DNA from 2 places in the Mitsuaria sp. BK041 genome. Region 1 is predicted to be linked to the other one. Evidence: predicted binding sites of a transcription regulator. Region 1 holds the regulator's gene; the other holds the start of a gene.
What was found. Region 1 encodes LexA, which represses DNA repair genes until DNA is damaged. Its sites were predicted from a motif close to ACTGTATNNNNATACAGT; they were not measured.
Positions count from the first base shown of each region.

Region 1 (15,501 bases):
CGCGCGGCTGGCCGAATGGCTGGAGGCCCATCCCGGCGTCGAGCGCGTCTATTACCCGGGCCTGAAGTCGCACCCGCAGCATGAGCTCGCGATGCGCCAGCAAGGCGGGCAGGGCGGGGCGGTGGTGTCCTTCATCGTCAAGGGCGGCGCCCGGGCGGCCGAGGACGGTGGTCGCGCCGCCGCCTTCCACGTGATCGACCAGACACGCATCTGCTCCATCACCGCCAACCTCGGCGACACCAAGACCACCATCACCCATCCGGCCAGCACCTCGCACGGCCGGCTCACCGAGCCGCAACGCCAGGCGGCCGGCATCACGCAGGGGCTGATCCGCGTCGCGGTGGGCCTCGAAGACATCGAAGACATCAAGGCCGACCTGGCCCGTGGTTTGAACTCGCTATGACCTCTCCCATCCGCACCCGCATCGCGCCGTCGCCGACGGGCTTCCTGCACCTGGGCACGGCCCGCACCGCGCTGTTCTCGTGGGCCTATGCGCGTCACCACGGCGGCGAATTCGTGCTGCGCATCGAGGACACCGATGTCGCGCGTTCGACGCAGGATTCGGTCGACCAGATCCTGGCGTCGATGAAGTGGCTGGGCCTCGACTACGACGAGGGCCCGGTCTATCAGATGCAGCGCCTGGAGCGCTACCACGCGGTGATCGAGCAGATGATCGCCGCGGGCACCGCCTATCGCTGTTACTGCTCGCCCGAAGAGCTGGCCGCGATGAAGGCCGGCCAGGAAGCGCGCGGCGAGAAGCGCCGCTACGACGGCACCTGGCGCCCGGAGCCAGGCAAGACGCTGCCGGTGATCCCGGCCGGCGTGTCGCCGGTGGTCCGATTCAAGAATCCGATCGACGGCGATGTCAGCTGGGACGACCTGGTCAAGGGCACCATCACGATCAACAACCGCGAGATCGACGACCTGATCCTGTTGCGTCCGGACGGCGTGCCGACCTACAACTTCGCGGTGGTGGTCGACGATTGGGACATGAAGATCACCCATGTCTTCCGCGGCGACGAGCACATCAACAACACGCCCTGGCAGATCAACCTGTTCAATGCGCTGGGCGCACCTTTGCCGGCCTTCGGGCACATCCCGGTGATCCTGGGCGACGACGGGCTGAAGCTGTCCAAGCGCCGCGGCGCAGTCAGCGTGACCGCCTACGAGGACAACGGTTATCTGCCCGAGGCGATGCTGAACTACCTGTCGCGCCTGGGCTGGAGCCACGGCGACGACGAGCTGTTCTCGCGCGAGCAGCTGGTGTCGTGGTTCGACGGCAGTCACATTTCCAAGAGCCCCGCGCAGTGGGACCCGGCCAAGCTGGAATGGGTCAATGCGCATTACATCAAGCTGGCCGATGACGCCCGTCTGGCGGAACTGGTGAGCGCTCAACTGGCCAAGCGCGGCCTGAGCGCGCCGCAGCGGCTGGAGGCGATGTGCGGCCTGTTCAAGGACCGATGCAGCACGACGGTCGCGTTGGCGGACTGGCTGGCGATGTACGTGTCGCCGGTGACGCCCAGCGAGGCCGACCGCGTGCAGCACTTGACCGACGCGGTCAAGCCGGCCGTGCTCGCGTTCGCCGACAAGCTCGAGGCGCTGGCCAGCTGGGACAAGGCTTCCATCAGCGCCGCCATCAAGGAAACGATCGCGGCGCACGGCCTGAAGATGCCGCAACTGGCCATCCCGGTGCGCGTGCTGGCCTGCGGCCGCGCGCAGACGCCGTCGGTCGATGCGGTGCTGGAACTCTTCGACAAAGAAATTTTGTTGAACCGCTTGCGTTCCGTTTAAAACTCGTTCTATACTCTCGTTCTCGCTTGAACAGCGCGTTGTTCGAAACGAACTTCGAAGCAGCAGACGGCGAATCAAAACGGGGAGCGCGAGCTCCCCGATGAGATTCAAAAGTAGTTGAATCGAATCGGTTCGAATCCCCAAAGGGGGTATAGCTCAGCTGGGAGAGCGCTTGCATGGCATGCAAGAGGTCAGCGGTTCGATCCCGCTTACCTCCACCAAACTTCGGTTTGCGTGGCGCGCGGTTCAAGGAAGAAGGTTCAGTCCCCTTCGTCTAGAGGCCTAGGACACCACCCTTTCACGGTGATTACAGGGGTTCGAATCCCCTAGGGGACGCCAAGTTTTCGAGCTTGGTTACTGACTGAGATTGAACGTGAAAATCGAAAATTCTTCGGAACTCGATTTAAGCGTTGTCAAAATCAGGTATAGTAACGAAATCGACGCAGAGAAGCGATCAAGTCATTGATCGAATCAAAGCGAGACCAGTTTGATGCGAAGGAATCGAAAGATTCTGAGTATCTGGAGTGGTAGTTCAGTTGGTTAGAATACCGGCCTGTCACGCCGGGGGTCGCGGGTTCGAGCCCCGTCCACTCCGCCAACACAGTTGAGGCTCGGGCAGCGTACCGATTCGATGCGTCAGCATTCGGGGGTATAGCTCAGCTGGGAGAGCGCTTGCATGGCATGCAAGAGGTCAGCGGTTCGATCCCGCTTACCTCCACCAGATTCCTTGGGAGTCTGGGTTGCCGGTACGCACTGACCGAGTCACAGCAAGAAGGTTCAGTCCCCTTCGTCTAGAGGCCTAGGACACCACCCTTTCACGGTGATTACAGGGGTTCGAATCCCCTAGGGGACGCCAAGTTTGGCAAGGCTTGGCTGCATCGCGGTTCTGAATGGATCCGTTGGCTTGCAGCGAAACTTGTTCGCGAATGATATCGACGCGCTCAACAGCGTCGTATCTGGAGTGGTAGTTCAGTTGGTTAGAATACCGGCCTGTCACGCCGGGGGTCGCGGGTTCGAGCCCCGTCCACTCCGCCAATATTGAAACCCTGTCGATACAAATCGGCAGGGTTTTTTCTTTGCCCGTTCCGGTCTCATTCTGGTTAAGGCGGGTCACGCCCACGGAATATTCAGAGGTCCGGATACTCGCGCTTGCGCTGGGCGGTATAACTCCACCAATCTCTGGGCGAGGCACCGTTCATGAAATCGACGGCCGCCATATAGGTATCCAGAACGCAGGGATCGTGGCGCTTGCCGGTCAGTTTGCAAATCCGCTGATAGAGCGCAAATGCATCGGCGCCGATGAGATCCGCGGGCTGCCGAATCCCCATCGATTCAAAATCCCGAACCATCGCAGGACCGATGTTGGGAATTTGCCGCAGCGTGAGGCATTCAGCGGCCGAAGCCGCTTTCGTGTGCGTCTTTCGCGCAGCCATGCGGCACTCGTACCCGCTCAGTGAAACCCGCCGGAGCGGATCAATCCCACCGCCAGGCCTTCGATGGCGAACTGCTCATCCGGCGTAACCTCGATCGGGGCGAAATCGGCGTTCTCCGGGAGAAGTCGGATGCCATCCGGATGGCGTTGGAAGCGCTTCACGGTGACCTCGTCACCCAGGCGCGCGACGACGACTTGGCCGTTGCGCGCTTCGCTGGTCTTCTTCACGGCGAGCAGGTCGCCGTCCATGATGCCGATGTCCTTCATGCTCATGCCTTTCACGCGCAGCAGGAAGTCCGGCGCCTTCGAGAACATCGAGGGGTCGACGCTATAGTGCTGCTCCACATGTTCCTCGGCGAGGATGGGCGCGCCGGCAGCGACGCGGCCGACCAGCGGCAGCGTCAGCTGCGCCAGGCTGGCCAGCGGCAGGGCGAACTGGCTGTGCTCCCGGGCGCGGTTGACCTGGCGCAGCGCGGTCGACGGCAGGCGGATGCCGCGCGCGGTGCCCCCCACCAGTTCGATGACGCCTTTGCGGGCGAGCGCTTGCAGGTGTTCCTCGGCGGCGTTCGCGGACTTGAAGCCGAGTTGCTGCGCGATCTCGGCGCGCGTGGGCGGCGAGCCGGTGCTCTCGATGCTGTCGCGGACCAGATCGAAGATCTGTTGTTGGCGGGCGGTGAGTTTGGGCGGTGTATCCACGAGCACAGGCCTTTATTCCATGGAGGACTGGTTGGAATGCAAAACGGCTTCGAGGGTTCGAAAGCCGCCTGAGAATCCATCCAGCATCTGGATTTTTATACAGGAGACGACAAATTGCAAAGCGCGCCCCAGACCCTCGTGATCATCGGCACCGGCGGCACGATCGCCGGCGCCTCCGGCAGCGCCACGGACAACGTCGGCTACAAGGCGGGTTCGCTGTCGGTGGAGTCGCTGGTGAAGGCGGTCCCGGCGCTCGCGGCGAAGTCGCTGGAGGCCGAACAACTGGCCCAGCTCGACAGCAAGGACATGGATCACGCCACCTGGGCGCGGCTGGCGAAGCGGGTGCGGGAGCACCTGGACCGGCCCGAGGTCCGCGGCGTGGTGATCACGCACGGCACCGACACGCTGGAAGAGACCGCCTATCTGCTGCAGCGCGTGCTGGCGCCGGAGAAGCCGGTCGTGCTGACCGCCGCGATGCGGCCGGCGACCGCCATCCAGGCGGATGGTCCGCAGAACCTGCTGGACGCCGTGGCCGTTGCCGAGAGCGAAGGCGTGCGAGGCGTCATCGCCGTCGTGGCGGGGCAGGTCTGGTCCGGGCTCGAGCTGCGCAAGACGCACAGCTACCGGCTCGACGCCTTCGAGGCCGGGCCTGACGCCGGGCCGCTGGCCGTGGTGGAGGAGGGCGTCGTGCGGCGCTTCCGCGATTGGCCGGGGGGCGAGGCGCTCGGCGCGGCGCTGTTGCCGGAGGACGCGAGCCAGTGGCCCTGGGTGGAGGTGCTCGCCAGCCATGCGGGCGCCGATGCGCGGTCGCTCGAAGCCTGGCGAGCGGCCGGTCTCCAGGGGCTGGTGCTGGCGTGCACGGGCAACGGCACGGTGAATCAGGTGCTCGAGGCGCCGGTGCGCGCGCTCAAGGAGGCCGGCGTGCCGGTGTGGCGGACGACGCGGTGCGCGCAGGGACGCATCGTGGGCGCCGGCGATGAGCCCGCCGCCGCGCTGTCGCCGTGGGCGGCGCGTGTCGAGTTGATGCTCAGCCTGCTGCAACGCTGAACCACAGCCGTCGCGAGTGGCTTCGTCGGTCGCGACGGAGCGAAGCGTCGACGGCTGGACCCATGAATGAAAAAGCGCCGGCATGACCGGCGCTTTTCTTTGTGCTCGACCCGGTGGTGACCGGGCGCCGCGGAAGGCTTAGACGATCGTCAGCGTGACGTCGACGTTGCCGCGGGTGGCGTTCGAGTAGGGGCAGACCTCGTGGGCGTCGGCCACCAGCTTTTCCAGCTGCGCGCGGTCCATGCCCGGCACCGAGATCTTCATCGCCACGGCGATGCCGAAGGCGCCCGGCTTGTTGGCGTGGGGGCCGATGCCGACTTCGCTGGTGATCGAGACTTCGGCTGGCAGGGCGACCTTGTTGCGGGCCGAGACGGCCTTCATCGCGCCGATGAAGCAGGCGGAATAGCCTGCGGCGAACAGCTGTTCCGGGTTGGTGCCGGCGCCGTCGTCGCCGCCCAGCGCCTTGGGCGTGGACAGCTGGACCTTCAGGCGGTCGTCGGACGATTGCGCGGTGCCGGAGCGGCCGCCGGTGGCGGTGGCGGTGGCGGTGTAGAGGGCTTTTTCGATGGCCATGTGGGGCTCCTTGGTGGTGAGGGGAAAGAACGCTTGGGGTCAGGGGTTGCCGTCCTCGCCGTCGCTCTCCGTGAGCGCGGCGGGATCGGCGGCGGAATCTGCGGCGGAATCTGCGGCGAGGTGGGTCAGCAGCTTGGTGCGCAAGGCCTGCAGACGGCGTGTCAGCGATTCGAGCTCGGCCGGCCCGCAGGCGCTGGCGCAGGCCAGTTGCTCGGGAATGCCTACCGCCTGATCGCGCAGTGCGCGGCCAGCGGCGGTCAGATGGATCTCGACGCGGCGCTCGTCGCCGCGGGCGCGCTGGCGCTCGATCAGCGCGCTGGCCTCGAGCCGCTTCAGCAGCGGTGTGAGCGTGCCGGAATCCAGGCTCAGACGCTGTCCCAGCTCCGAGACGCCCAGGCCCTCCGTCTCCCACAGCACCAGCATCACGAGGTATTGCGGGTAGGTCAGGCCCAGCGGCGCCAGCAGCGGCTTGTAGAGCTTGGTCATCGCCAGCGAGGTCGAATACAGCGCGAAGCAGAGCTGAACGTCCAGCTTCAGCCAGTCGGTGCCGGCGGGCATCGAGGGCTGGCCGCCAGCGGTGCTGACGGCGGCAGCGTCCTGGGGGCTGGAAGGGTTCGTCTTCGGCATGGGATGAAATGTAGCGAGCAATTCAATTGCACGCAATTGAAATGGTCTTTGTCCGCCGTTGAGGCGAACTATCGGTGCCTGGGACGAGCGCCGCCAGCACGGAAAAAGGGGACGCGAAGGAGCCCCACCCGTCCGACGACATCCATTCGAGGCCACCCGTTCGAAGGTCTCGGTGAGAACACCCTCTCCCGCGTTGCGGGAGAGGGAGGGGTGAGGGCAAAGCCCTGCGCAGATCGCTGAGCCTTTGCGCTCAGCCGGCCGATTGAACGGCGTCGACCTGCTCGCTCAGCTCCAGCCAGCGCATCTCGGCTTCGTCGATCTCATCGCTGATGGCCTTCAGCCGCTTGCCCGCGTCGGCGATCTGTGCGGGCGTCTGCCCGGGGTTGGAGAGCTGCGCTTCCAGCGCCGCGCGTTCCTCCGCCCAGGCCTTCATCTTCGCGTCGATCTGCTCCATCTCCTTGCGCAGCGGGCGCGTCTGCTCGTTGAGCTTCTGACGGGCCTGGCCGCTGAGCTTGCGGTCCTCGCGCTTGACGGGCGAGGGCGCGGGCGCCGCGGCGGGTGGCGGCGCGACGGCCGGGGCCGGTGCGGCCGCGGCGAGTGGTGCCTCGGCCTTGCCGGTGGCCCGGGCCTCGCGAATCGCCTGCTTGGCCTGTTCCTTCGCCAGCTTCGCGGCCTCCTTGGACTGCTCCAGCAGCCAGCGCTGGTAATCGTCGAGGTCGCCATCGAAGGGCGCGAGCTTGCCGTCGGCCACCAGCCAGAACTCGTCGCAGACCTCGCGCAGCAGCGCGCGGTCGTGGCTGACCAGCATGACGGTGCCTTCGAACTCGTTGAGCGCCATCGACAGCGCCTCGCGCGTCTGCAGGTCCAGGTGGTTGGTCGGTTCGTCCAGCAGCAGCAGGTTGGGGCGCTGCCACACCAGCATCGCCAGCACCAGCCGCGCCTTCTCGCCGCCGGACAAACTGCCAACCTCCTGGTTGACCATGTCGCCGACGAAGCGGAACTGGCCCAGGAAGTCGCGCAGCTCCTGTTCGCGCGCATTCGGGCTGACCTCCTTGGCCAGCCGGATCATGTGCATCAGCGGCCCTTCGTCGGGCCGCAGCACGTCCATCTCCTGCTGCGCGAAGTAGCCGATCGACAGGCCCTTGCCCTCGGTGATCGTGCCGCCCATCGCGCGCTGCATGCGCGCCACCGTCTTCACGAAGGTCGACTTGCCCTGGCCGTTCGCGCCCAGGATGCCGAAGCGCTGGCCCGCCAGCACGGAGCGGTCGATGCCGCGCACGATGACCTTCTCGCCCTCGTCCGTGTCGTAGCCCACGGACACGGTGTCGAACATCAGCATCGGATTGGGCAGGTTCAGCGGCTCGCGGAACTCGAAGCTGAAGTCCGACGCGGTGAGCACGGGTGCCAGCTTCTCCATGCGCTCGAGCGCCTTCACGCGGCTCTGCGCCTGCTTGGCCTTGGAGGCCTTGGCCTTGAAGCGGTCGATGAATTTCTGCAGGTGCGCCATGCGCTCCTGCTGCTTGTCGAAGGCCTGCTGCTGCTGGAGCATGCGCTCGGCGCGCATCGACTCGAAGGCGGTGTAGTTGCCGCCGTAGCGATGCAGCTTCGCATCGTCCAGGTGGAGCGTGACCTTGGTGATCGCGTCCAGGAATTCGCGGTCGTGGCTGATGATGATCAGCGTGCCTTCATAGCGCTGCAGCCAGGCTTCCAGCCAGACCAGGGCGTCCAGGTCCAGGTGGTTGGTGGGCTCGTCCAGCAGCATCAGGTCGGACGGGCACATCAGCGCGCGCGCCAGCTGCAGCCGCATGCGCCAGCCGCCGGAGAAGCTGTTCACCGGCGCATCGACCTGCGTGCCCTTGAAGCCCAGGCCCATCAGCAGCGCCTGCGCGCGGGCCGGGGCATCGAGGCTGCCGGCGTCCATCAGCTGCGCGTAGGCATCGGCGATCGCGTGGCCGTCGTCGGCCGCTTCGGCGTCGGCCAGCGCCTGGCGGGCGGCCATCAGGCGGATGTCGCCCTCGAGCACGAACTCGGTGGCCGGCATGTCGGTCTCGGGCATGTGCTGGGCGACCTCGGCCAGCGCCCAGTGGCGCGGAATCTCGACGTCGCCCTTGTCGCTGTGCAGCCGGTCGGTCAGGAGCGCGAAGAGGCTGGACTTGCCCGCGCCGTTGCGGCCGACCAGGCCGACCTTCTCGCCGGGCTGCAGCACGACGCTCGCATCGTCCAGGACGACCTTGGTGCCGCGGCGCAGCACGACGTTGCGCAAGGTGATCATGCGGACGCTCCCTCGGCGCCGAAGCCGGCCGCCACCAGCGCCTCGCGCGTCAACAGCAGCACCTGGTCCTCGCCGGCCGAGGTCTCGAGCCAGGCCGCTTCGAGCTGCGGGAAGGCAGCCTCGAAGAACGCGCGCTCGTTGCCGATCTCCAGGACCAGCACCGCATGCTCGTTCATCCGTGCCGGCGCATCGGCCAGCAGGCGGCGGATGAAGTCCATGCCATCGGCCCCGCCGGCCAGCGCGAGTTCGGGTTCGGCGCGGTATTCGTCGGGCAGCGCGGCCATCGACGCGCTGTTCACATAGGGCGGATTGCAGAGGATCAGGTCATACGCGCCCTGCGCCGGCGCCAGGCCGTCGCCCTGCAGCAGCCGCACGCGGTCGCCGAGTTGATGGCGCTCGACGTTGATCGCCGCGACCGCGAGCGCGTCCGCGCTCAGGTCGATCGCGTCGACCGACACCTCCGGCCAGGCCATCGCCGCCAGCACGGCGAGGCTGCCGTTGCCGGTGCACAGGTCCAGCACGCGGGTGGTCTGGTCCGACAGCCAGGCATCGATGGTCGCGTCGGCGAGCAGCTCCGCGATGAAGCTGCGCGGCACGATGGCGCGCTCGTCGACGTAGAAGGGCACGCCCTGCAGCCAGGCCTCGCGTGTCAGGTAGGCGGCCGGCTTGCGGGTGGCGATGCGCTGCTCGACCAGGACCTCCACCTTCTCGCGGCCCGCGTCGTCGACGGGCTCGCCCGCATGCGCGTCCAGCGCGTCCAGCGGCAGGTCCAGCGCCCACAGGCTCAGCCAGGCGGCCTCGTCGAAGGCGTTCGTGGTGCCATGCCCAAATGAAACGCCCGCCTCGGTGAGGCGGGCGGCCTGGGCCTCGATCAATTCCAACAGCGTCACAGCAGCAAATTCTCCAGCGTGCGGCGGTAGATGCGCGTCAGCGGCGCGATCTGGTCCAGCGGCACGTATTCATCGATCTTGTGGATGCTCGCATTGAGCGGTCCGAATTCCACCACCTGGGGGCACAGCTTGGCGATGAATCGCCCATCCGAGGTGCCGCCGGTCGTGGAGAGTTCGGTGGTGACGCCGGTTTCGGCCTCGATGGCCGCGCTGATCGCGGCCGACAGCGCGCCCACCGGCGTCAGGAAGGGCTCGCCTGAGAGCGACCAGTCCAGCGTGTACTCCAGCCCATGGCGATCGAGCAGCGCGTGCACCCGTTGGCGCAGCGTGTCGGGCGTCGATTCGGTCGAGAAGCGGAAGTTGAAGTCCACCACCAGCTCGCCGGGGATCACGTTGCCCACGCCGGTGCCGGCGGCGATGTTGGAGATCTGGAAGGTCGTCGGCGGGAAGTAGGCGTTGCCGCCGTCCCACTCGGTCACCGCGAGTTCCGCCAGCGCCGGCGCGGCCTGGTGCACCGGATTGCGCGCCAGCTGCGGATAGGCGACGTGGCCCTGGATGCCGATCACGCGCAGCTTGCCCGACAACGAGCCGCGGCGGCCGTTCTTGACCGTGTCGCCGAGGCGCTCGACCGAGGTCGGCTCGCCGACGATGCAGTAGTCCAGCCGCTCGCCGCGGGCGCGCAGGCGCTCGACGCAGACGACCGTGCCATCGCGCGCTGGGCCTTCCTCGTCGCTGGTCAGCAGGAAGGCGACGCTGCCGCGGTGTTCCGGATGCGCGGCGACGAAGGTCTCGGCCGCCACCACCATCGCCGCCAGCGAGGTCTTCATGTCCGCCGCGCCGCGCCCGTAGAGGCGACCGTCGCGCACCGTGGGCACGAAGGGATCGCTGCTCCACTTGGCCAGATCGCCGGTGGGGACGACATCGGTGTGGCCGGCGAAGACCAGGACCGGCGCTTCCGCCGCGGCGCCGCGGCGCACCGCCCACAGGTTGCTGACGCGGAAGTCGTCTGGCCCGCTGTCCATCCGTTCGAGCGCGAAACCGGCCGCTTCCAGCCGGGCGCCGATCAGCTCCAGGCAGCCGGCATCCTGCGGCGTCACCGACGCGCGGGCGATCAGCTGCTCGAGCAGCGCAAGGGTGTCGTCGTCCATGGGATCAGGGTGGGCGGGCATCAACCCGGCTGCACGTCCAGCGTGATCGAGGTGAAGTTGGCGGTGTCCTCGGCCGGCTCTTCCTTCTTCGACGCGCCCGGGCCGCCGGGCTTGACGCCGGGGCCGTCGTTCTGCAGGCGCCAGAGCAGGTTGGTCGGCGAGTCGGCGAAGGCCAGGCCTTCCTCGCGGGTGATCGTGCCCTCGGTGATCAGCTTGGCGAAGTGCTCCTCGAAGCTCTGCGAGCCTTCGGCGATCGACTTCTCCATCGCCTCCTTCACGCCGGCGAAGTCGCCTTGCTCGATCAGCTCGGCGATCAGCTTGGTGTTCAGCAGGATCTCGGTGACCGGCACGCGGCCGCCGGCGGCGGCGCGCACCAGGCGCTGCGAGATCACCGCCTTCAGGCCCGCGCCCAGGTCGTTCAGCATCGCCGGGCGGGACTCCGGCGTGTAGAAGGACATGATCCGGTTGAGCGCGTGGTAGCTGTTGTTGCCGTGCAGCGTGGCGACCACCAGATGGCCCGACAGCGCGTACGAGATCGCGGCGGTCATCGTCTCGCGATCGCGGATCTCACCGATCAGGATGCAGTCCGGCGCCTGGCGCAGTGCGTTCTTCAGCGCGGTGTTCAGCGAGGCGGTGTCGCGGCCGACCTCGCGCTGGTTGACCAGCGAGCGCTTGTTGGTGAACAGGTACTCGATCGGATCCTCGATCGTGAGGATGTGACCGGTCATCGTCTGGTTGCGGTGCTCCAGCATCGACGCGAGCGTGGTGCTCTTGCCGGTGCCGGTGGCGCCGACCATCAGGATCAGACCCCGCTTCTCGGTGATCAGCTTGCCCAGGACGGGCGGCAGGGACAGGCTGTCCAGCGTCGGGATGACGTGCGGGATGTGGCGGAACACCGCCGCGATCGAGCCGCGCTGGCGGAAGCCCGAGAGCCGGAAGCTGCCGACCTTGGGAATCGAGACCGCCATGTTGAGCTCGCCGTTGGCGTCGAGCTCGGCCAGGTGCTGCGGGTCGAGGACCTCGGAGATCAGCGCCCGCGGCTGGGCCGGCGTGAGCAACTGGTCGGACAGCTGCAGCATCTGCCCGTTGATCCGGATCAGCACCGGCATGTTGGCCGACAGGTAGGTGTCGGACGCGCCCTTCTCGGCCATCAGGCGCAGGATGCGCTCCATGTTTCCCGTGCTCATGCGGTCTCCTCCGGACGAATGCTTTTCTTCAGTGGGGGGCTCAGGCGCGCAGGAGCTCGTTGATGGAGGTCTTGGCGCGCGTTCCGGCGTCGACCTTCTTCACGATGATCGCGGCGTACAGGCTGTACTTGTCGTTCTTGGGCAGGCTGCCGCTGATGACCACCGAGCCGGCCGGCACGCGGCCGTAGGAGACGGTGTCGGTCTCGCGGTCGTAGATCGGGGTGCTCTGGCCGATGTACACGCCCATCGAGATCACCGAGTTCTCCTCGACGATCACGCCTTCGACGATCTCGGAGCGGGCGCCGATGAAGCAGTTGTCCTCGATGATGGTCGGATTGGCCTGCAGCGGCTCCAGCACGCCGCCGATGCCCACGCCACCGGACAGGTGGACGTTCTTGCCGATCTGGGCGCAGGAACCGACGGTGGCCCAGGTGTCGACCATCGTGCCCTCGTCGACGTAGGCGCCGATGTTCACGTAGGACGGCATCAGCACCACGTTCTTCGCCATGAAGCTGCCGCGGCGGGCCACGGCCGGCGGCACCACGCGCACGCCGGTGGCGCGCAGCGCCTCGTCGCTCATGCCGCCGAACTTGGTCGGGACCTTGTCGAAGAAGGTCATGTCGCCGGCGCCCATCTGGCGGTTGTCGTTCAGGCGGAAGGACAGCAGCACGGCCTTCTTGACCCACTGGTGCACCGTCCATTCGCCGACGGCCTTGCGCTCGGCCACGCGCAGCGTGCCGGCGTCCAGGCGGGCCAGGACCTCGTCCACGGCGGCGCGGACTTCCGGGCTGTTGGCCGAGGTCAGGTTGGCGCGGCCTTCCCAGGCCAGGTCGATGATGGATTGCAGGTCTTGCGTCATGGTGGGGATCTCGAGGATTCGATCGATTCGGGTCGGTGGGACACGTCCGGCGGCACGCGCGGTGCCGCGCGGCGGGACGGATCAGGCGGAGGTCTTGAGTTGCTTCGCGAAGGAGACGATGCGGTGGGCGGCTTCCAGGCATTCGGCCTGTCCGGCCACCAGCGCCAGGCGGATGCGGCCGGCGCCCGGGTTGAGGCCGTGGGCGTCTCGGGCCAGCAGGCTGCCGGGCAGAACGCCGACATTGTATTGAGCGAGCAGGCCCTGGGCGAAGCCAATATCGTTACCGTCTGGCACCGCCGCCCACAGGTAGAAACCCGCGTCGGGCAGGGCGACGTCCAGCACGTCGGCCAGCAGCGGCGTGACCGCGGCGAACTTGGCGCGGTACTGCGCGCGGTTCTCGATCACGTGGGCCTCGTCGTTCCAGGCGGCGATGCTGGCGGCCTGGATCAGCGGGCTCATCGCCGAGCCGTGGTAAGTGCGATAGAGCAGGAAGCGCTTGATCCAGGCGGCATCGCCGGCCACGAAGCCCGAGCGCATCCCCGGCACGTTGGAGCGCTTGGACAGGCTGGTGAACGCGATGAGGTTGCGGAAGTCCGGCCGGCCGAGCTGGACCGCGGCCTGCAGGCCCGACAGCGGCGCGGCGTCGGGGCCATCGCGGAAATAGATCTCGGAGTAGCACTCGTCCGAGGCGATCACGAAGCCGTGCCGGTCGCTGAGCTCGAACAGCGTCTGCCACTCCGACAGCGGCATCACCGCGCCGGTCGGATTGCCTGGCGAGCAGACGTAGAGCAGTTGCGTGCGGGCCCAGGTGGCGTCGTCGATCTGCGACCAGTCGGCGGCGAAGTTGCGCGCCGGGTCGGAGTTCGCGAAGGCCGGCGTGGCGCCGGCCAGCAGCGCGGCGCCTTCATAGATTTGATAGAACGGATTCGGGCAGACGACGGTCGCGCCCGGGCGGCTCGGATCGATCACGACCTGCGCCAGTGCGAACAGCGCCTCGCGCGAACCGTTGACCGGCAGGATCTGCGTGGCCGGATCCAGGCTCAGCGCGTAGCGACGCTGCAGCCAGCCCGCGATGGCCTCGCGCAGCCTGGGCTCGCCGGCCGTGGCGGGGTAGCTGGACAGGCCCTTCAGGTTGGCCATCAGCGCGTCCTCGACCAGCTTGGGCGCCGGATGCTTGGGCTCGCCGATGCCCAGCGAGATGGGGCGGTAATCGGGGTTGGGGACGATGCCCTGGGTCAGGGCGCGCAGGCGCTCGAAGGGGTAGGGGTTCAGGAGCGCCAATCGCGGGTTGACCGGGGGAGGGGTCGCGGGATCGGCCAGGGGCGAGGCGGGGGACGTGCTCATGCGCGGAATCATAGGCGGGCCCCTCGCGGCGGCCGTACTCGGCTGGACAACGCTGGGTTGACGCTCAGAGCGAGCCTCGGCAGCCGGGCGCGCCGCAGCGGCAGGGCAGACGGCCCTCGTGGTGGGTCACGCCGTAGTCGACGGTGATCTCGTCGCCGGGGCGCAGGTCCTCGGTCGCGAAGAAGCTGACCTCGCCGTCCTCGACCTGGATGCGGGCGTTGGGCCGGCAGCTGTGGTTGGTGAAGCGCATCGCGTCCTGCGAGCGGCTGGCGTCGATCGCCCGCGCCGGCGAGAGCTCCACCAGCATCAGCCGGCGGCTTTCCTGCGCGCGGCGCCGGGCTTCGGCCACCGTGATCGATTCGCCGGTCAGCAATCCGAGCCGCGTGCCGGCGGGGATGTCCTCGGCGGCGAACACGCCGTAGCCGTCGATGCGGCTGCGCTTGAGCGCGACCGCGACGAACTGCGTGGCGCTGTCGTAGGCGAGGGCCATCCGGCGGGACCTGGTGCGGGATGCGAGGCGCGGATCAGCGCAGCAGGCCGGTCTCGAAGCCGTGCGCCGGCAGGTCCACCGCCGGCAGCGGCTTCCAGCCCTTCTTGCGGTGCTCGGCCACGACGTTGGTGTAGATGCCGCCGCGCACGTACCACTTGGCGGTGATGCGGATGAAGCGCGGATTGGTCACCTTCACGATGTCCTCGAGGATGGTGTTGGTCACCTTCTCGTGGAACGCGCCTTCGTCGCGGTAGCTCCAGAAGTACATCTTCAGGCTCTTGAGCTCGACGCAGTACTGGTCCGCGATCATGTCGATCGTGAAGTGCGCGAAGTCCGGCTGGCCCGTCAGCGGGCAGTGGCAGGTGAACTCGGGGATCTGGAACTGGATGACGTAGTCGCGCTCCGGGGCCGGGTTGGGGAAGACGTGGATCTCCTTGCTGGGCCGGCTGGGCGGGTTGGGCGGCATCTCGCGCATCTTGGGCGCGACGGCGGGTTTGGCGGTCGGTTTGGCGGCCTTGGCGCCGGCCTTGGCGGCCGGCTTGGCGGAGGGGTTCTTGGCCATGGGGCTGGGGAAAAGACGAAGGGCGCGATGGTATCATCCGCCGCGAATCGAGCGCCCCGTCAAGGGGCGTTTCCACAATCAAATCAAAGGCTTAGATCACGCGCAGGCTGTGGCGGCCCGGTGATCACACCCCGATGCGACTGAACTCGATCAAGCTCTCGGGCTTCAAGTCCTTTGCCGATCCGACGAACTTCCAGCTGCCCGGCCAGCTGGTCGGCGTGGTCGGCCCCAACGGCTGCGGCAAGTCCAACATCATGGATGCGGTGCGCTGGGTGCTGGGCGAAAGCAAGGCCAGCGAACTGCGTGGCGAGTCCATGCAGGACGTGATCTTCAACGGCTCGGGCAACCGCAAGCCGGCCAGCCGCTCCAGCGTGGAACTGGTGTTCGACAACACCAGCGCGAGAGCCGGCGGCCAGTGGAACCAGTTCACCGAGATCGCCGTCAAGCGCGTGCTGACGCGCGACGGCACGTCCAGCTACTTCATCAACAACCAGCCGGTGCGCCGGCGCGACGTGCAGGACGTGTTCCTGGGCACCGGCCTGGGGCCGCGTGCCTACGCCATCATCGGCCAGGGCACGATCAG
Region 1 covers NZ_JACHYT010000001.1:1,920,051-1,935,551, forward strand. Annotated here, with positions in the region: gene FHT38_RS08425 (O-succinylhomoserine sulfhydrylase) at 1-403, shown strand, start outside; gene gltX (glutamate--tRNA ligase) at 400-1,791, shown strand; tRNA gene FHT38_RS08435 (tRNA-Ala) at 1,937-2,012, shown strand; tRNA gene FHT38_RS08440 (tRNA-Glu) at 2,055-2,130, shown strand; tRNA gene FHT38_RS08445 (tRNA-Asp) at 2,313-2,389, shown strand; tRNA gene FHT38_RS08450 (tRNA-Ala) at 2,437-2,512, shown strand; tRNA gene FHT38_RS08455 (tRNA-Glu) at 2,572-2,647, shown strand; tRNA gene FHT38_RS08460 (tRNA-Asp) at 2,750-2,826, shown strand; gene FHT38_RS08465 (helix-hairpin-helix domain-containing protein) at 2,919-3,224, opposite strand; gene lexA (transcriptional repressor LexA) at 3,242-3,919, opposite strand; gene FHT38_RS08475 (asparaginase) at 4,034-4,966, shown strand; gene FHT38_RS08480 (organic hydroperoxide resistance protein) at 5,105-5,539, opposite strand; gene FHT38_RS08485 (MarR family winged helix-turn-helix transcriptional regulator) at 5,579-6,097, opposite strand; gene FHT38_RS08490 (ATP-binding cassette domain-containing protein) at 6,417-8,438, opposite strand; gene prmB (50S ribosomal protein L3 N(5)-glutamine methyltransferase) at 8,435-9,328, opposite strand; gene dapE (succinyl-diaminopimelate desuccinylase) at 9,325-10,476, opposite strand; gene FHT38_RS08505 (PilT/PilU family type 4a pilus ATPase) at 10,497-11,663, opposite strand; gene dapD (2,3,4,5-tetrahydropyridine-2,6-dicarboxylate N-succinyltransferase) at 11,704-12,522, opposite strand; gene dapC (succinyldiaminopimelate transaminase) at 12,604-13,866, opposite strand; gene FHT38_RS08520 (SET domain-containing protein) at 13,931-14,356, opposite strand; gene queF (preQ(1) synthase) at 14,391-14,822, opposite strand; gene smc (chromosome segregation protein SMC) at 15,053-15,501, shown strand, end outside.

Region 2 (15,501 bases), 360 kb from region 1:
GTCGCTGCTGATGCGCGCGATCGCCGGGTAGCGGGCCGCGGCGGCGGCGATGCGGGCGACCTCGGCGGCCGTCGAGGTGTTGTGGGGCGACAGTCCGGTCGGATCGGCCAGCGCCGTGTGCGACAGGCCCAGCGCCCGGATCTTGGCGGCGACCGCCGCCTCGTAGGCCGGCAGCCCGCCGGGGAAGTGGCGCGCCAGCGCCGAAGCCGCGCGGTTCTCGGACGAGATCAGCGCCAGCTCCAGTGCCGCCTCCCGGCTCATGGTCGCGCCCACGCGCACCCGCGAGCGGCTGTGCTTGAGGCGGTCGACGTCGGCGTCGTCGATGCGGATCTCCTCGTTCATGTCCTGCTTGGCGTCCAGCACCACCATGGCCGTCATCAGCTTGGTCAGCGAGGCGATGGGCACGACGGTGTCGGCATCCTTGGCCATCAGCACGCGGCCGCTGTCGTCGATCACCAGCATGTGGCGGGCGTTGACCGGCAGCTTCATCAGCGGTTCGTCGACCGGCGTGGCGGGCGACACCGGAGCCGCGGCGGTCTGCGGTGCCTGGCCGGCCGACGGCGCCGAGGCCGTCGGTGCCGGCACCGCGGGCGTCACGACGCCGGTCGGTCCGATTGCGGCCGAGGTGGGCGCGGTCGTGGGGACGACGACCTCGGGGTCGTCGCTGGCGGCCTGCACGATCAGACTGCCGCAGGTCAGGGCCAGGGCCGGCAGCGCGAGGCGCCAGTTGGTGTGGGCGAGGGTGCGGAGGACGGTGTGGCGGATCGACACGGCGGTGGACGGCAGGCGTGACAGGCGGGCGGGGCCGGGGAGGGCGTCGGGGTCAGGCATTGACCGGCGGGAAGTTTAAGTGCTGCGCGCCGGGCGTCCATCGGCGCCTGCCGTAACGTGCGTTACGCGTGCGCCGCGCCTTTTGTCCTGCGACGGACCAGCCGCTCGCGGGCGCCCAGAAGGTCCCGCCAGTAGAAGCGCTCCAGGAACGAAAGCCAGAGGCGTTGAAGCCAGGCCCGTCGGCGCCTGTGCTTGAACATCGCGCTGGAGGGCACCATGAATGGAGATCGATGCAGGCCAGCATACCGTCGGAGGGTGTCCGGCTCGATCAAGGTCTTCAGGACCTCGTCGATGCGCAGCACCTGGCTGCTGACGGCCCGGTGCAGATGGCTGACGCCGAGGAACGCATCGGCGGCGTGCCAGAGTTCGCGTCCCTGCTCGTCGTACATCGCGAGCACATGGCGCTTGAGCCAGACGTCGGTGCCCAGGTCCGGATGCAGCCGGTGCTGCTCCTCCTCGAAAAGCAGGAAACGTGCGCCCTTGTGGACCACCTCGAACTGGCTGGGACTGGCCACGGCTCCGGGGGCAGGCTGGATGGGCGACTGCACGAGGCGCCAGTCCAAGGCCCGGGCGGCGGTGAGGTCGTGCAGCGTGGCGACAAGGGCCAATGAGAGATCTTCCATTCGCATGGTCATGTCCAGTTCACGTGTTGATGTCCTGTATCCATGACGGGATCAGGCTGGGTGGGCACGCGGTCGAAAAGACCGCGGCTGCGGCGGCGAGGGGGTACGGCATGCCACCATGCTAGGAGCACGTCGGCAGGGCGACGTCGAGCCAGTGGCCTGCGCGCGACGTCGCCGACGGGGGCGCACCGATGAGGGATTGCAACCCCCACGAGGAGGAACTCAGTCCCAGACCTTGCGCAGCCTCGCCGCGACGTCCATCGCGGGCTTGACCAGCTCCGGCAGCGCCGCCTGCGTCTGGTTGGCCGGCCCCAGCTTGTCGAAGTGGCGCACCACCTTGCCGGGCAGGAAGCGCGACACGCTCGCGTAGAGGTGGCGGTCGCCGTGCCGCGTCTGCTGCGTGACGTAGAAGCGCTGCGGCACCATCACCGCCAGGTGCTCCTTCGCCCGCGTCATCGCGACGTACAGCAGCCGCCGTTCCTCCTCGATCTGCGCCTGCGCCCCCGTGCTCAGGTCCGACGGCAGGCAGCCGTCCACGCAGTTCAGCAGGTAGACCGCATTCCATTCCTGCCCCTTGGCCGAGTGGATGGTCGACAGGATCAGGTAGTCCTCGTCCTTCAGCGGGACGCCGGATTCGTCGCTGCTCGCCTCGGGCGGGTCCAGCGTCAACTCGGTCAGGAAGCGCTCCCGCGAGCCGTAGCCCTGCGCGATGCGCGCGACCTGCTCCAGGTCGGCCAGGCGCACCGGCGCGTCGTCGTGCAGCCGCTCCAGGTGGGGCGCGTACCACTCCACCACCGACTCCAGGTCCATCGGCCACTGCGGATCGCCGATGAGCCCGGCCAGCAGATCGCGCAGCGCCGACCATGACGCGGCCGCGGCGCGGGGCGGCTCGAATGCGCGCAGCACCTGCACCGGGTCCGCCGCGGGCGACATCGCGTCGATCAGCCGACGCGCGCTCGCCGGCCCGAAGCCGGGCAGCAGTTGCGCGACGCGGAATCCCGCCAGCCGACCGCGCGGGTTCTCGGCCCAGCGCAGCACGCTCAGCACGTCCTTCACATGCGTGCTCTCCAGGAATTTCAGGCCGCCGAACTTGACGAACGGGATGTTGCGCCGCGTCAGCTCCAGCTCCAGCGGCGCGGCGTGGCTCGAGGTCCGGAACAGCACCGCCTGGCGCTTCAGCCGCAGGCCCTGCTCGCGGCGCTCGAGCACCTTGTCGGCGACCCATTGGGCCTGGCGCGCCTCGTCGTCGACCGTCACCAGCTGCGGCCGCTCGGTCGAGGCCTTGTCGGTCCACAGCCGCTTCTCGTGCCGCTCGCGGGCCATCGCGATGACCGCGTTGGACGCGTCCAGGATCGGCTGCGTGGAGCGGTAGTTGCGCTCCAGCGCGATCACCCGCGCGGGCGGGTCGAACTGGACCGGGAACTCGAGGATGTTGCGCACCTCGGCCGCGCGGAACGAGTAGATCGCCTGCGCGTCGTCGCCCACCACCGTCAGGTGCTCGCCGCGCGGCTTGAGCCGGCGCAGGATCGTCGCCTGCAGCCGGTTGGTGTCCTGGTACTCGTCGACCAGCACATGCTGGAAGCGCTCCCCGAGCTCGGCGGCCAGGCCGTCGTCGCTCATCAGCTCGGCCCAGTAGAGCAGCAGGTCGTCGTAGTCCAGCAGCTGCTGGCGCTGCTTGTCCTCGACGTAGGCCTTGAACAGGCGCTTGAGCCCGTCATGCACCGGGAAGCACCAGGGGAAGTGGTCCTGCAGCACCTGGTCCAGCCGTGCCTCGCTGTTGACGACGCGCGAATAGATCGTCAGGCAGGTGGCCTTGAGCGGGAAACGCTCGGTGGTCTCGGCCAGGCCGAGGGTCTGGCGCTGCAGGCCCATCAGGTCCTCGGCGTCGGCGCGGTCGAGGATGGTGAAGTTGGGCGCGAGGCCGATGCGATGGGCGTATTCGCGCAGCAGGCGCGCGCCCACGCTGTGGAAGGTGCCGGCCCAGGGGAAGCGCGGCGGCGCCTGCGTGGCGCCCAGGCCGAGCGCGCGATGCAGCACGCGGCCGGCGCGGCGTTCCATCTCGCCGGCGGCGCGGCGGGAGAAGGTCAGCAGCAGCAGGCGCTGCGGGTCCGCGCCCGACTGGATCAGGCGCGCGACGCGCGCCGCCAGCGTCTTGGTCTTGCCCGAGCCGGCACCGGCGATCACCAGCAGCGGGCCGTGCCCGGGAACGCCGTGTTCATCGAGGCCGTGCTCGACCGCCGAGCGCTGCTCGGGATTCAGGTCGGCGAAGACGTCGGCCGCGCGGGGCGGGGCGTCGGCAAGGGCGGCACACATGGGGCGGCATCATAGCTGTATGCAAAAACAGTGAATGGCCGGGGCCACGTGGTCCCGGGGGTACGCGCATTGCCCGAGCGGAGCAAACTCCCCGCCTACTGCCATGCATCAAGTGCTTGTCCTCCTCGCCGCCCTGGCCATGCCCCTCGTGGCCTGGGCCACGCAGCGCGGCGTCTTCGGCCCCGACAACGGCACGATCTCGGATCGTTATCCGACCCTGCTCGTCGCCGACGGCTACGCCTTCTCCATCTGGGGCGTGATCTTCCTGCTCGACCTCGTCGCCGCGGCCTGGCTGCTGCGCGGCCGGCCGGTGCCCGACCGGGAAGGGCATCGCGATTCCCATCGCTGCCACTGGCTGGTGGTCGCCGGCTTCGCGCTCACCGCGAGCTGGATGATCGTGTTCTCCCGGCAATGGTTCTGGCTGGCGCTGGCCATCATCTGGCTGGCGCTGATCAGCCTGCTGTGGGCGCTGATGCTGCTGGCGCGGGCGGTGCCGCGCGGCGCGCCCTCATGGCTCGCGGTGCTGCCGCTGGCGCTGCATGCCGGATGGCTGTCGCTGGCGGCGTTCCTGAACACCGCGCAGGTGATCGTCGCGCAGCAGTTGCTGCCCACCGTCGATCAACTGCCGTGGACGCTGGTGCTGTGGGCGCTCGCCGCCTTGCTGCTGCTGGTGGCGAATGCGCGGTTGCATGCGCCCGGCACCGGACCCGCGGCGCTGGCCTTCGCCGCGGCGGCGGTCTGGGGCCTGGTCGGGGTCTACCTGAAGCAGCGGGCCTCGCCGATGACGGGGGCGGACACTTCCGCCTGGGTCGCGCTGGGGCTCGCCGCGGCGCTGGTGGCGCAGACGGTCTGGCTGCGCCTGCGGCCGCCGGGTCCGAACAGCCCGAGCCGCTCCAGCGACCCGAACGCCCGGACGACCGGAGCGGCTTGAACGGCTGAACGGCCGGCCCGCCGGACCGATCACGCCAGACGGCGCTCGTCCTTCGCGTCGAACAGGTGCGCCGACTCCGCCGTCCATTGCAGCCGCACCGCGTCACCGACATTGAGGTGGGGATTGCCCGCCACGCGGGCGGTCATCGGGCCGGTCGGGGTGTCGACCAGCAGGTAGGTCTCCGGGCCGGTGGGCTCGCTCATCTTCAGCACGCCGGGCAGGCCGCCATCGTTGCCGTCGGCGAGCCGGATGTGTTCCGGGCGCACGCCGTAGAGCACCTCGCCGGTGGCGCCGATCGCCGCCTGCTGCGCCGCGTTCACCGGCATGGCCTGGCCGCTGGCCGCCAGGCCGGCGGCGCCGCGCTGCGCGCTGACGAAGTTCATCGTCGGCGAGCCGATGAACTCGGCCACGAAGCGGTTGGCCGGCCGCGTGTAGATCTCCTCCGGCGTGCCGAACTGCTGCACCAGGCCGTCGCGCATCACCGCGATGCGGTCGCCCAGCGTCATCGCCTCGACCTGGTCGTGGGTGACGTAGACGGTGGTGGTCTTCGTGCGCTGGTGCAGCAGCTTGATCTCGGCCCGCATCTCGATGCGCAGCTTGGCGTCCAGGTTGGACAGCGGCTCGTCGAACAGGAAGAGCTTGGGATCGCGCGCCAGCGCCCGGCCCATCGCCACGCGTTGGCGCTGGCCGCCGGACAGCTGCCCCGGCTTGCGGTCCAGCAGGTGGCCGATCTGCAGCATCTTGGCCACGCGCTGCACCGTCTCGTCGCGCTGCGCCTTGGGCACCTTGCGCATCTCCAGGCCGAAGGCGATGTTCTGCGCGACGTTCATGTTGGGATAGAGCGCGTAGCTCTGGAACACCATCGCGATGTCGCGGTCCTTGCTCGGCGCGTAGGTGACGTCGCGGTCGCCGATGTGGATCGAGCCCGAGGTCGGATGCTCCAGCCCGGCGATCATCGCCAGCAGCGTGGACTTGCCGCAGCCCGAGGGGCCGACCAGGATCAGGAATTCGCCGGCCTCGATCGACAGATCGATGCCCTTGAGGATGTCGGCCGAGCCGTAGCTCTTGCGGACCTGAGAAATGGCGAGCGCGCCCATGCGTTGACTCCTCTTAACCCTTGACGGCGCCGGCGGTGAGCCCGCGCACGAAATACTTGCCCGCGACGATGTAGACCACGAGCGTCGGCAGCGCGGCGATCAACGCCGCGGCCATGTCCACGTTGTATTCCTTGACCGAGCTGGACGTGTTGGCCAGGTTGTTCAGCCCGACCGTGATCGGCTTGCTGTCCGCGCCGGAGAACACCACCCCGTACAGGAAGTCGTTCCAGATCGAGGTGAACTGCCAGATCAGCGTCACCACGAGGATGGGCGTGGACAGCGGCACGACGATGCGCCAGAAGATCTGCCAGAACGAGGCGCCGTCCAGCGTCGCCGCCTTGATCAGCTCGTCGGGCAGGCCGGCGTAGTAGTTGCGGAAGAACAGCGTGGTCGAGGGCATGCCGGCCAGGATGTGGACCAGGATCAGGCCCCACACGGAGCTCGCGATGCCCAAGGCGCCCAGCACCTGGCTCATCGGCAGCAGCACCACCTGCATCGGCATGAACACGCCGAACAGCAGCAGCCCGAACAGCAGCTCGCTGCCGCGGAAGCGCCACTTGGTGAGCACGTAGCCATTGATCGCGCCGAGCGCCGTCGAGATCAGCACGGCCGGCACCACCATCAGCACCGAGTTCATGAAGAAGGGCTTGAGCCCGCCGCAGTCGGTGCCGGTGCAGGCGCTGTGCCAGGCCTTGGACCAGGCGTCCAGCGAGGGGCTCAGCGGCACCGAGAGCAGCGTGCCGCTCCGCACCTCGTCCATGCTCTTGAGCGAGGTGCTGACCATCACGTACAGCGGCAGCAGGAAGAAGAAGGCGAAGACCAGCAGCACGGCCCACAGCAGCAGGCGCTGCGCGGTCAGGTGCCGGGATCCGGCCGGGGAGGGGGAAAGGGTGTGGCTCATGTCGCGTCGCTCGTCCCGTGCGGGATCACTGCTTCGAGCGGAGCTCGGAATAGAGGTAGGGAACGACGATGGCCGCGATCGTGGCCAGCATCACCGTGGCGCTGGCCGCGCCCAGGCCGATCTGGCCGCGCGAGAAGGCCATCGTGTACATGAAGGTCGCCGGCAGGTCGGTGGCGTAGCCGGGGCCGCCCGCGGTCAGCGCCATCACCAGGTCGAAGCTCTTGATCGCGATGTGCGCCACGACCATCAGCGTCGAGAAGAACACCGGGCGCAGCGTCGGGATGATGATGCGCCAGTAGATCCGCGGCAGCGATGCGCCGTCCACCTGCGCGGCCTTGATGATCGAGTCGTCGATGCCGCGCAGCCCCGCCAGGAACAGCGCCATCACGAAGCCCGCCGACTGCCACACGCCTGCGATGACCACGCAGTAGATGGCCATGTCCGGGTCGACCAGCCAGCCGAAGCTGAAGGACTCGAAGCCCCACTGCTGCATCAGGTGCTCGATGCCCAGGCCGGGGTTGAGGATCCACTTCCACGCGGTGCCGGTCACGATGAAGGACAGCGCCATCGGATACAGGTAGACCGTGCGCAGCACGCCTTCGCCGCGGATCTTCTGGTCCAGCAGGATGGCCAGCAGCAGGCCCACGGCCATCGCGCCGCCGATGAACAGCGCGCCGAAGAGGCCCAGGTTGCTCAGCGCGAGCCACCAGCGCTCGTTGTCGAACAGCGCGCGGTACTGGTCCAGGCCGACGAACTCGTAGTTCGGCAGCAGCCGCGACGCGGACAACGACAGGTAGCCGTTCCACGCCATCAGGCCGTAGATGAAGAGGAAGGAGATCAGGAAGGTCGGCGCGACCACCAGCTTGGGAAGCCAGGGACTGCGGGGGGCTCGGGAGGCGGACATGCGGTGCGGACCTGCAGGGCGCCGGCGTGGCGCGTGGGAAGGATGGAAGGCAAACGGCCAAAGATCAAGGCCCGAGGACCGAGGACCGAGGATCAGGACCAGGGACCAGGGACCAGGACCAAGGCCCAAGGCCCAAGGCCCAAGGCCCGACGAGCGGAGCCGGAAGACTCCCTCTCCCGCTTGCGGGAGAGGGCAGGGGTGAGGGTCTTCGCGGCCCCCCGGCTTACTTGGTCTTCGCCGCCGCGGCCAGGCGCGCCTGCGCGTCCTTGGCCGTCATCTTGTCGCTGTTCCAGAACTGGCTGACGACGTCCTTCATCGCGCCCTCGGCGGCCGCGGGCACCGCCATGCCGTGCGCGATCGACGGCACCAGGGTGCCGGACTTGGCATCGGCGGCGAAGTCGGTGGCCGACTGCTTGGCGCAGTCGTCGAACTTGTCCATCTTCATGCCGGTGCGCACCGGGATGGAGCCCTTGTTCAGGTTGAACAGCTCCTGGAACTCCGGCGACATGATCGCGGTGGCCAGGTCCTGCTGGGCCTTCTCGTTGGCGGCGTTCTTCAGCTTGAACAGCGCGAAGGAGTCGATGTTGAAGGTGAAGGCCTTCTGCGTGCCGGGGGCGGCGGTGCAGGTGAAGTCCTTGCCCGGCGCCTTGCCCGCGGCGATGAACTCGCCCTTGGCCCAGTCGCCCATCAGCTGCATGCCGGCCTCGCCCTTGATCACCATGGCGGTGGCCAGGTTCCAGTCACGGCCGGGGGCGTTCTTGTCGGTGTAGTCCTTGATGCGCTTGAAGGTGGTCAGCACCTTCTCCATCTGCGGCCCGGTCAGCGTGGCCGGATCGAGCTGCACCAGCGCCTTCTTGTAGAAGTCCACGCCGCCGACGCCCAGCGCCACCGATTCGAAGACGGTGAAGTCCTGCCAGTTCTGGCCGCCATGCGCCACCGGGATGATGCCGGCCTTCTTCAGCGCCTCGGCGGTGACGAAGAACTCGTCCCAGGTGGTGGGCAGCTTGGCGCCGGCCTTCTTCAGCGCCTCGGGGTTGGCCCACAGCCAGTTCACGCGGTGCACGTTGACCGGCGCGGCGATGTAGTGGCCCTTGTACTTCATGATGTTGGCCACCACCGGCGGGATCACCTCGTCCCACTTGCCGGCCGCGGCGACGGCGTCGATGTTGGTCAGCACGCCTTCGGCCGCCCATTCCTGCAGCGACGGGCCCTTGATCTGCGCGGCCGCCGGCGCGTTGCCGGACACCACGCGCGACTTCAGCACCGTCATGGCCGAGTCGCCGCCGCCGCCGGCCACCGCGAAGTCCTTCCAGGTGTGGCCCTGCTTCTGCAGCGTGGCCTTGAGCGCGGTGGCGGCCTTGGCCTCGCCGCCGCTGGTCCACCAGTGCAGGACCTCGACCTCGCCGGCCTGCGCCGCGCCGGCGGCCATCAGCGCGCACAGCGCCGCGGCCTGGGAAAGTTGCTTGAGCTTGGTCATTCTGTTGTCTCCGTGTCGTCGGGAAGTTGGAGCGAATGTTGTCATGCCAGGCCGGGAGCGGGCTGCCGCCCCCGGGCGCGTCATCGGTGGGGTGTCAGAACCAGACTTCGACCTGCGCGCCGAAGCTGGTGCCGGAGGTCTCGCCGTCGTAGCCGGCCACGCCGGTCACGTTGCCGGCGGCCTTGTTCCACTTGGCGTGGGTGACATAGAGGCGGAACTCGGGGCGATCCATCAGCGCCGGGCCGGTGGACAGCGTCGGCGCGAAGGTCACCTTGGTCAGGCGGGCGCGCTGGCCGCCGTCGGGCTTGTACTGCGACACACCGGCTTCGGTGAGCAGCTTGAAGTTGCGGGTGACCCCATAAGACACGCGACCGCCGATGGAGGTGGACACCGTCGCCTTGCCGGCGTTGTCCTTCTCGTTGGCCCACAACAGCATGCCCATGCCGCCCCAGGCGCCCTGCTGGAAGTTGACCGACTCGACGACGCGGAACTTCTTCGCGGCGGAGGTGTCGGTCTGGTTGCCGAAGTTGGAGTTCAGCCCGGTCGAGCCCTGCGCGTACTGCACCCACAGCACGTTGTTCAGCGAGGTACCGAACAGCTTGCTCTGCACATGCTTGGCGGCCAGGCCCCAGCCGTTGGTGCCGCCGGCGAACTGCGACTTGGTGGCCGTGCCGAAGAAGGCCAGCGTGCCGTCGGTGTTGGTCGGGATGTCGACGTACTCGACGTTGCCGCGATGGCCGGGGCGCTGGTTGGTGTCCTTGTCGTTGGTGTAGTAGGCGACGCCGAGCTTGCCCGGGCCGACCGGGATGCCCTTCATGCCGGCGCCGATGCCGGCCATCTCGGTGAAGTAGGTGTCGACGATGTGGACGTCGCCGCGGCGGCCGCGTTCCTTGCCGGCCCAGACGGTGGCCTCGGGCAGGAAGTCGAAGCCCTTGGCCTCGACATACATCTGCGCCAGGCGCAGGTGCTTGGCGTCGTCGGCGTCGGAATGCGGGTTCCAGTAGTCGGTCATCAGCACGACCTTGTAGTCGATGCCGTCCTTCTTGAAGCCTTGCGCGAGTTGGAACTCGCCGTAGATGTCGCACTCGTTGCCGAGGCGGTACTTCATGCCGCTGGTGCCGCCATTGAGGGCGTAGCAGGCGCGGCTGGCGCCGCCGTCGGTGGTGCCGCCCGGGCCGGCGCGCAGGTAGCCGGTGTAGTCCAGGGCCTGGGCGGAGCCCGCGGCCAGCAGCAGGCCGGCGGCGGTGGAGAGCGTGGCGCGAACGCCAGGGATGCGCGCGGCGCGCGGGGTGCAGGTCATGTTCAGTCTCCGGTGTGGGTTCGAGGAACGGCGCTCCGGGCGTGCTCCGTTAATCGGACGTTTATCTTTCTTGCATGCGGGCTGAACTTTAATTTTCCATTAATGAAACTATATTGGTGCTTACCACTAGCGCCGTGGTGCGTGAAATCCGTGTAGGCGGGCGAACAGCGCTCGGCGGGGCCGGGCTGGTGCGTGGGGGCGGATGGCGGTGCGGCCGAGGCGCCTGAGACGCCTGAGGCGGTCGCAGTGGCTGCCGTGGCCGTCAGGCCGCGATCGGCAGCTGGATCGAGACGCGCAGTCCGCGCGGTCGGGCGGTGGACAGCCCGATGCGGCCGCCGTGGCGCTCGACGATCTCCTTGACGATCGCCAGGCCCAGGCCGCAGCCATTGCCCTCGTGGGTGGCGCGGAAGAAGCGCTCGAAGACCTGCTCACGCAGGGCCTCGGGGACGCCCGGGCCGTTGTCGGTGACGACGAGTTCCGCGTGATCGCCCGCCTCGTGCACCTGCACCGTCACCCGCGCGCCGCGGCCGGCGTAGCGCAGGGCGTTGTCGATCAGGTTGACCAGCGCCTCGCGCAGCAGCAGCGGGATGCCGACGACCGCCACCGGCCGCCCGGGCGCGCCGTCGGCGTCGTCGGTCTCCGGCCCCGCGCCATGCCGATCATCGAGCTGCGATGGGGAGGTGCACTCCGGATCGCTGTCCGGCCCGTCGTAGCCCAGGTCCACGTTCTGCTGCAGCGCGCGCGGCACCAGCTCGGCGGTGACCTCGCGGGCCAGGCGGCCCAGGTCGAAGCGCACCGGCGTCTGGCGCTGCAGCGACTCCGGCTCGGTGCGCGCGAGCGCGAGCAGCTGGTTCACGAGATGCGCGCTGCGGGAGGCGCCTTCATGCACGCGCGCCAGCCGCATCGTCAGCGGACCGGGCGGCGCCTCGGCGAGGGCGAGTTCGCTCTGGCTCTTGAGGCCCGCCAGCGGCGTGCGCAATTGATGGGCGGCGTCGCTGATGAAGCGGCGCTGGGCCTCGACGTTGTGGCTGACGGCCTCGAGCAGATCGTTGATGGCCTGCGCGAGCGAGCGCAGTTCCTGCGGCGCGGCATCGAGCTCGATGGGCCGCAGGTCGTTGGGCTTGCGGCCCTCGACCAGCCGGCGCAGCCGCGCGATCGGCGCCAGGCCTGCGCCGACGCCGGCCCACACGATCATGCTCATCAGCACGATCAGGACCGACAGCGGCAGCATCGTGTCGATCAGCAGCCGGCGCGCGAGCAGCTCGCGGTTGGCGCTGGAGCGCGCCACCTGCACCAGCATGGTCTGCTGGGCGCGGGGGTTTTCGCCGAACTGCAGGTACAGCGCGGCCACCCGCACCGGCGAGACGGCGCGGGCGCCGTCGGATTCGATCTCGCCGTCGTAGAACTGGGCCTGGCCCAGCGGCGGGCTGGCCGGCATCGCCGGCGGACTGGGCAGGTTGCGGTTGCCCAGGATGAACTGGCCCGGCGGCGAGCTGACGGTGTAGAGCAGCTTGTCGCTCGGGTCGGCCTCGAGTACGTCCTGCGCGGCGCGCGGGAAGTCGATCAGCAGCCCGTTGCCCATCGGCTTGACCTGGCGCGCGAGCGAGCGCGTGGCCTGCAGCAGCGTCGCGTCGACGGCCTCGTTGGCGTAGCGGCCGGCGAGCCGGTAGCTGAAGACCGCACCGGCCAGCCACAGCACCACCTGCGGCAGCAGCAGCCACAGCAGCAGCTGGCGCTTGAGCGAGAACCGCGAGGGGCTCATGGCGCGCGGGTGGTGGCGGACGGCGGGCGAGGCACGGGTCAGGGCAGGGCGGGGCGGGACCTCAGGCCCGCTCCAGCTCCAGCAGGTAGCCGAGCCCGCGCACGGTGCGGATCGCCACCTGCGCGCCCTCGAGCTTGCGGCGCAGGCGATGGATGTAGACCTCCACCGCGTTGGTCGCCGCGCCGTCGCTCGCGCTGGGCGCGGCGCGGTCGCCCGACCAGGCCTGGTTGATCTGCTCCTTCGTGATCACGCGGCCCTGGTGGGTCAGCAGCAGGTCCAGCAGGTCGAACTCGCGCGGGCTCAACTCCAGCATCTCGCCGCGCACCTGGGCGCTGCGGGTCTCGCGCTGCATGCTGAGCTGGCCCAGCTCGGTGCTGGCCTTGAGCGCGCGGCTGCGGCGCAGCAGCGCGCGCAGCCGGGCTTCCAGCTCGGGGAAGTCGAAGGGCTTGGTCAGGTAGTCGTCGGCGCCGGCGTTGAGGCCGGCGACCCGGTCCTCCAGGCTGTCCAGCGCCGTCAGGATCAGCACCGGCAGCGACGCGTCGGTCTGGCGCAGCTGGCGCAGCACGTCGATGCCGCTGACCATCGGCAGGCCCAGGTCCAGCACCACCACGTCGAACTGCTGCTTGGCCAGCAGGTATTGGGCGACGGCGCCATTGGGCGCGTGCTCCACGGTGAAGCCGCTGGCGCGCATCTGTTCGCACAGGGCGTCGGCCAGGATCGCATCGTCTTCGGCGAGCAGCAGGTTCATGAATGGCAGATTAACAGCCCGCGCGGACGCACTGCCCTGGGGCAAGCCCGGGGCGCCACTTCCGCACGCCGCGCCCCGTTGTCGGGCGATTGTCGGGCGATTGCCGACAGGCGCTGGCGGCGATGGCCTCTGCCGCGAGGGGGGACGGTGTCGGAATACTGCGCGCCATGAATGCCAGCGACCTCAAGCAGACGCTCTGGCGCGTCGTCTACACGAAGAACGCGAACCTGCAGAGCAGCGGGAGCGCGGCGGGGCCCTGGCATCCCGACCGCCGCCACATCGAGCGCTGCGCCCAGGCCATGCGGGCGATGGCGCAGGAGGTCGGCATCCAGAGCAACGCGGAGGCGGCGAAGACGGCCTGCACCTGGTTGAGCGGCGCGGCCTGAGCGCCGCATAAGCACAGACGAATTTCTCGCTTCGGTCCGCACGGCCGGACGGGAACACTCGGCGCCATCGCGCTAGCCGCGCCCCGAGTGCCCCCGATGACCGCTCCCGTGCTCCGTCGTCCCGACGACCTTCCCCCGACCGCCGCCACCGCCACGACCGTCCCCGCCGCGGCCTCGCTCGCCCAGGTGCTGGGTCCGGGCCTGGATCAAGTGGTGCAGCAGCTCGCCGCCACGGCGGTGCGACGCGACCGCGAAGGCGGCCACGCCGCCGAGCAGCGCGAGCTGATCCGCGCCAGCGGCCTGCTCGCGCTGACCATCCCCGAGGCGCACGGCGGCCTGGGCGGCGGCCTTCCCGAGTTCTACGAGGTCGTGCGGCGGCTGGCCCGCGTCGACAGCGCGCTCGCCCATGTGCTGGCCTTCCACCACCTCCAGCTCTATGGCGTGTCGCTGTACGGCGGGCCGGCCGCGACGGCCCACGGCGCGCGCCACCTGCGCGAGACCGTCGAGCAGCGCCTGTTCTGGGGCAACGCGCTGAACCCGGCCGACACGCGGCTGACCGCCGTGCGCGAGGGCGGCGGCTGGCGCCTCCAGGGCGCGAAGGGCTTCTGCTCCGGCGCGCTCGGCTCTGACCGCCTGACCGTGTCGGCGACCACCGCCGACGGCGGCTTCCTGATCGGCATCGTGCCGACGCGGCGCGAGGGCGTGCGGGTCGAGCAGGACTGGGATGCCTTCGGCCAGCGCCAGACCGACAGCGGCACGGTGCGCTTCGACGCGGTGCGCCTGGACGACGAGGAACTGCTGCAGGTCCCCGGCCAGGGACCGACGCCGCGCGCCACGCTGCGCTCCCAGATCGCGCAGCTGATCATGGCGCAGCTCTACCTGGGCCTGGCGGAAGGCGCCTTCGACGAGGCGCGCCGCTACACCGCGACGCGCGCCCGGCCGTGGTCCGCCTCCGGCGTGGCCCGCGCGGTCGACGATCCGCTGGTGCAGCACCGCTACGGGGACCTGTGGTTGAAGGTCCGCGCGGCGCAGGCCGTCGCGGCCGATGCGGTCGACCTGCTGCGCCGCGCCCTGGAGTGCGGCGAGGCGCTGACGGCGCAGGAGCGGGGCGAGGTCGCGCTCGCCGTCGCGGAGGCCAAGGTGCTGGCGCATCGCGCCGGCGTCGAGGTGGGCAGCCAGCTGTTCGAGTTGACCGGCGCGCGCAGTACCGCCGCCGAGTTCGGCCTCGACCGCTTCTGGCGCAACGCGCGGGTGCACACGCTGCACGACCCGGTCGACTACAAGCTGCGCGACCTCGGCCGCTTCTTCCTCGACGGCCGGATCCCCGATCCGACGGCCTACTCCTGATCGAGATGCCCATGAGCGAGCCGCTGATCCGCCTCGACGGCGTGTCCAAGTCCTTCGCGCTGCCGGACGGCCGGCGCTTCGAGGCCGTGCGCGAGGCCAGCCTGTCGGTGCACGCCGGCGAGGTCCTCGGCCTGATCGGCCGCAGCGGCGCCGGCAAGTCGACGCTGCTGCGGCTGATCAACCTGCTGGAGCGTCCCGACGCCGGACGGGTGCATCTGGGCAGCCGCGAGCTGACGGCCCTGAAGCCGGTGGAGCTGCGGCGCGAGCGCCAGCGGCTGGGGATGATCTTCCAGCACTTCAACCTGCTGCAGAACGCGACCGCGGCGGAGAACGTCGCCTTCCCGCTGCGGCTGCACGCGGGGCACTCGCGCCGCGAGATCGATGCGCGCGTGGCCGAGAGCCTCGCGCTGGTGGGGCTGGCCGACAAGGCCGACCACTACCCGGCGCAGCTGAGCGGCGGACAGAAGCAGCGGGTCGCGATCGCACGGGCGCTGGCGCCCCGACCCGACGTGCTGCTGTGCGACGAGCCGACCTCCGCGCTCGACGCGGCGACGACCGGCGAGCTGCTTGCCACGCTGCGCGACATCAACACGCGGCTGGGCGTGACGATCGTGATCGTCACGCACGAGCTGGAGGTGGTGCAGGCGCTGTGCCAGCGCGCCGCGGTGATCGCGGACGGTCGCCTGGTCGAGCAGTTCGACGTGGCCGACGCGTCGCGCCACGCGACATCGGCGCTCGGGCTCGAGCTGGTGCGGCTGCAGCGGCGCGAGACCAGGCTGGCCGCGCTGGACCAGTCGGCGCTCGAGACCTCCGCGGTGATCGCCGCCCTCGGGCGCCGGGAGGTCCGCCATGCTTGAGAACCTCGTCGGCCTGCTGCCGGA
Region 2 covers NZ_JACHYT010000001.1:1,562,981-1,578,481, forward strand. Annotated here, with positions in the region: gene FHT38_RS06850 (serine hydrolase) at 1-831, opposite strand, end outside; gene FHT38_RS06855 (hypothetical protein) at 894-1,460, opposite strand; gene FHT38_RS06860 (ATP-dependent helicase) at 1,677-3,767, opposite strand; gene FHT38_RS06865 (hypothetical protein) at 3,871-4,698, shown strand; gene FHT38_RS06870 (ABC transporter ATP-binding protein) at 4,728-5,795, opposite strand; gene FHT38_RS06875 (carbohydrate ABC transporter permease) at 5,809-6,696, opposite strand; gene FHT38_RS06880 (carbohydrate ABC transporter permease) at 6,722-7,600, opposite strand; gene FHT38_RS06885 (ABC transporter substrate-binding protein) at 7,824-9,077, opposite strand; gene FHT38_RS06890 (carbohydrate porin) at 9,172-10,377, opposite strand; gene FHT38_RS06895 (sensor histidine kinase) at 10,640-12,139, opposite strand; gene FHT38_RS06900 (response regulator transcription factor) at 12,201-12,887, opposite strand; gene FHT38_RS06905 (hypothetical protein) at 13,055-13,273, shown strand; gene FHT38_RS06910 (acyl-CoA dehydrogenase family protein) at 13,370-14,620, shown strand; gene FHT38_RS06915 (methionine ABC transporter ATP-binding protein) at 14,632-15,477, shown strand; gene FHT38_RS06920 (methionine ABC transporter permease) at 15,470-15,501, shown strand, end outside.
Region 2: FHT38_RS06860 (ATP-dependent helicase) is a predicted target of LexA. The motif match lies at 3,782-3,799, and genes of this name have one in related genera.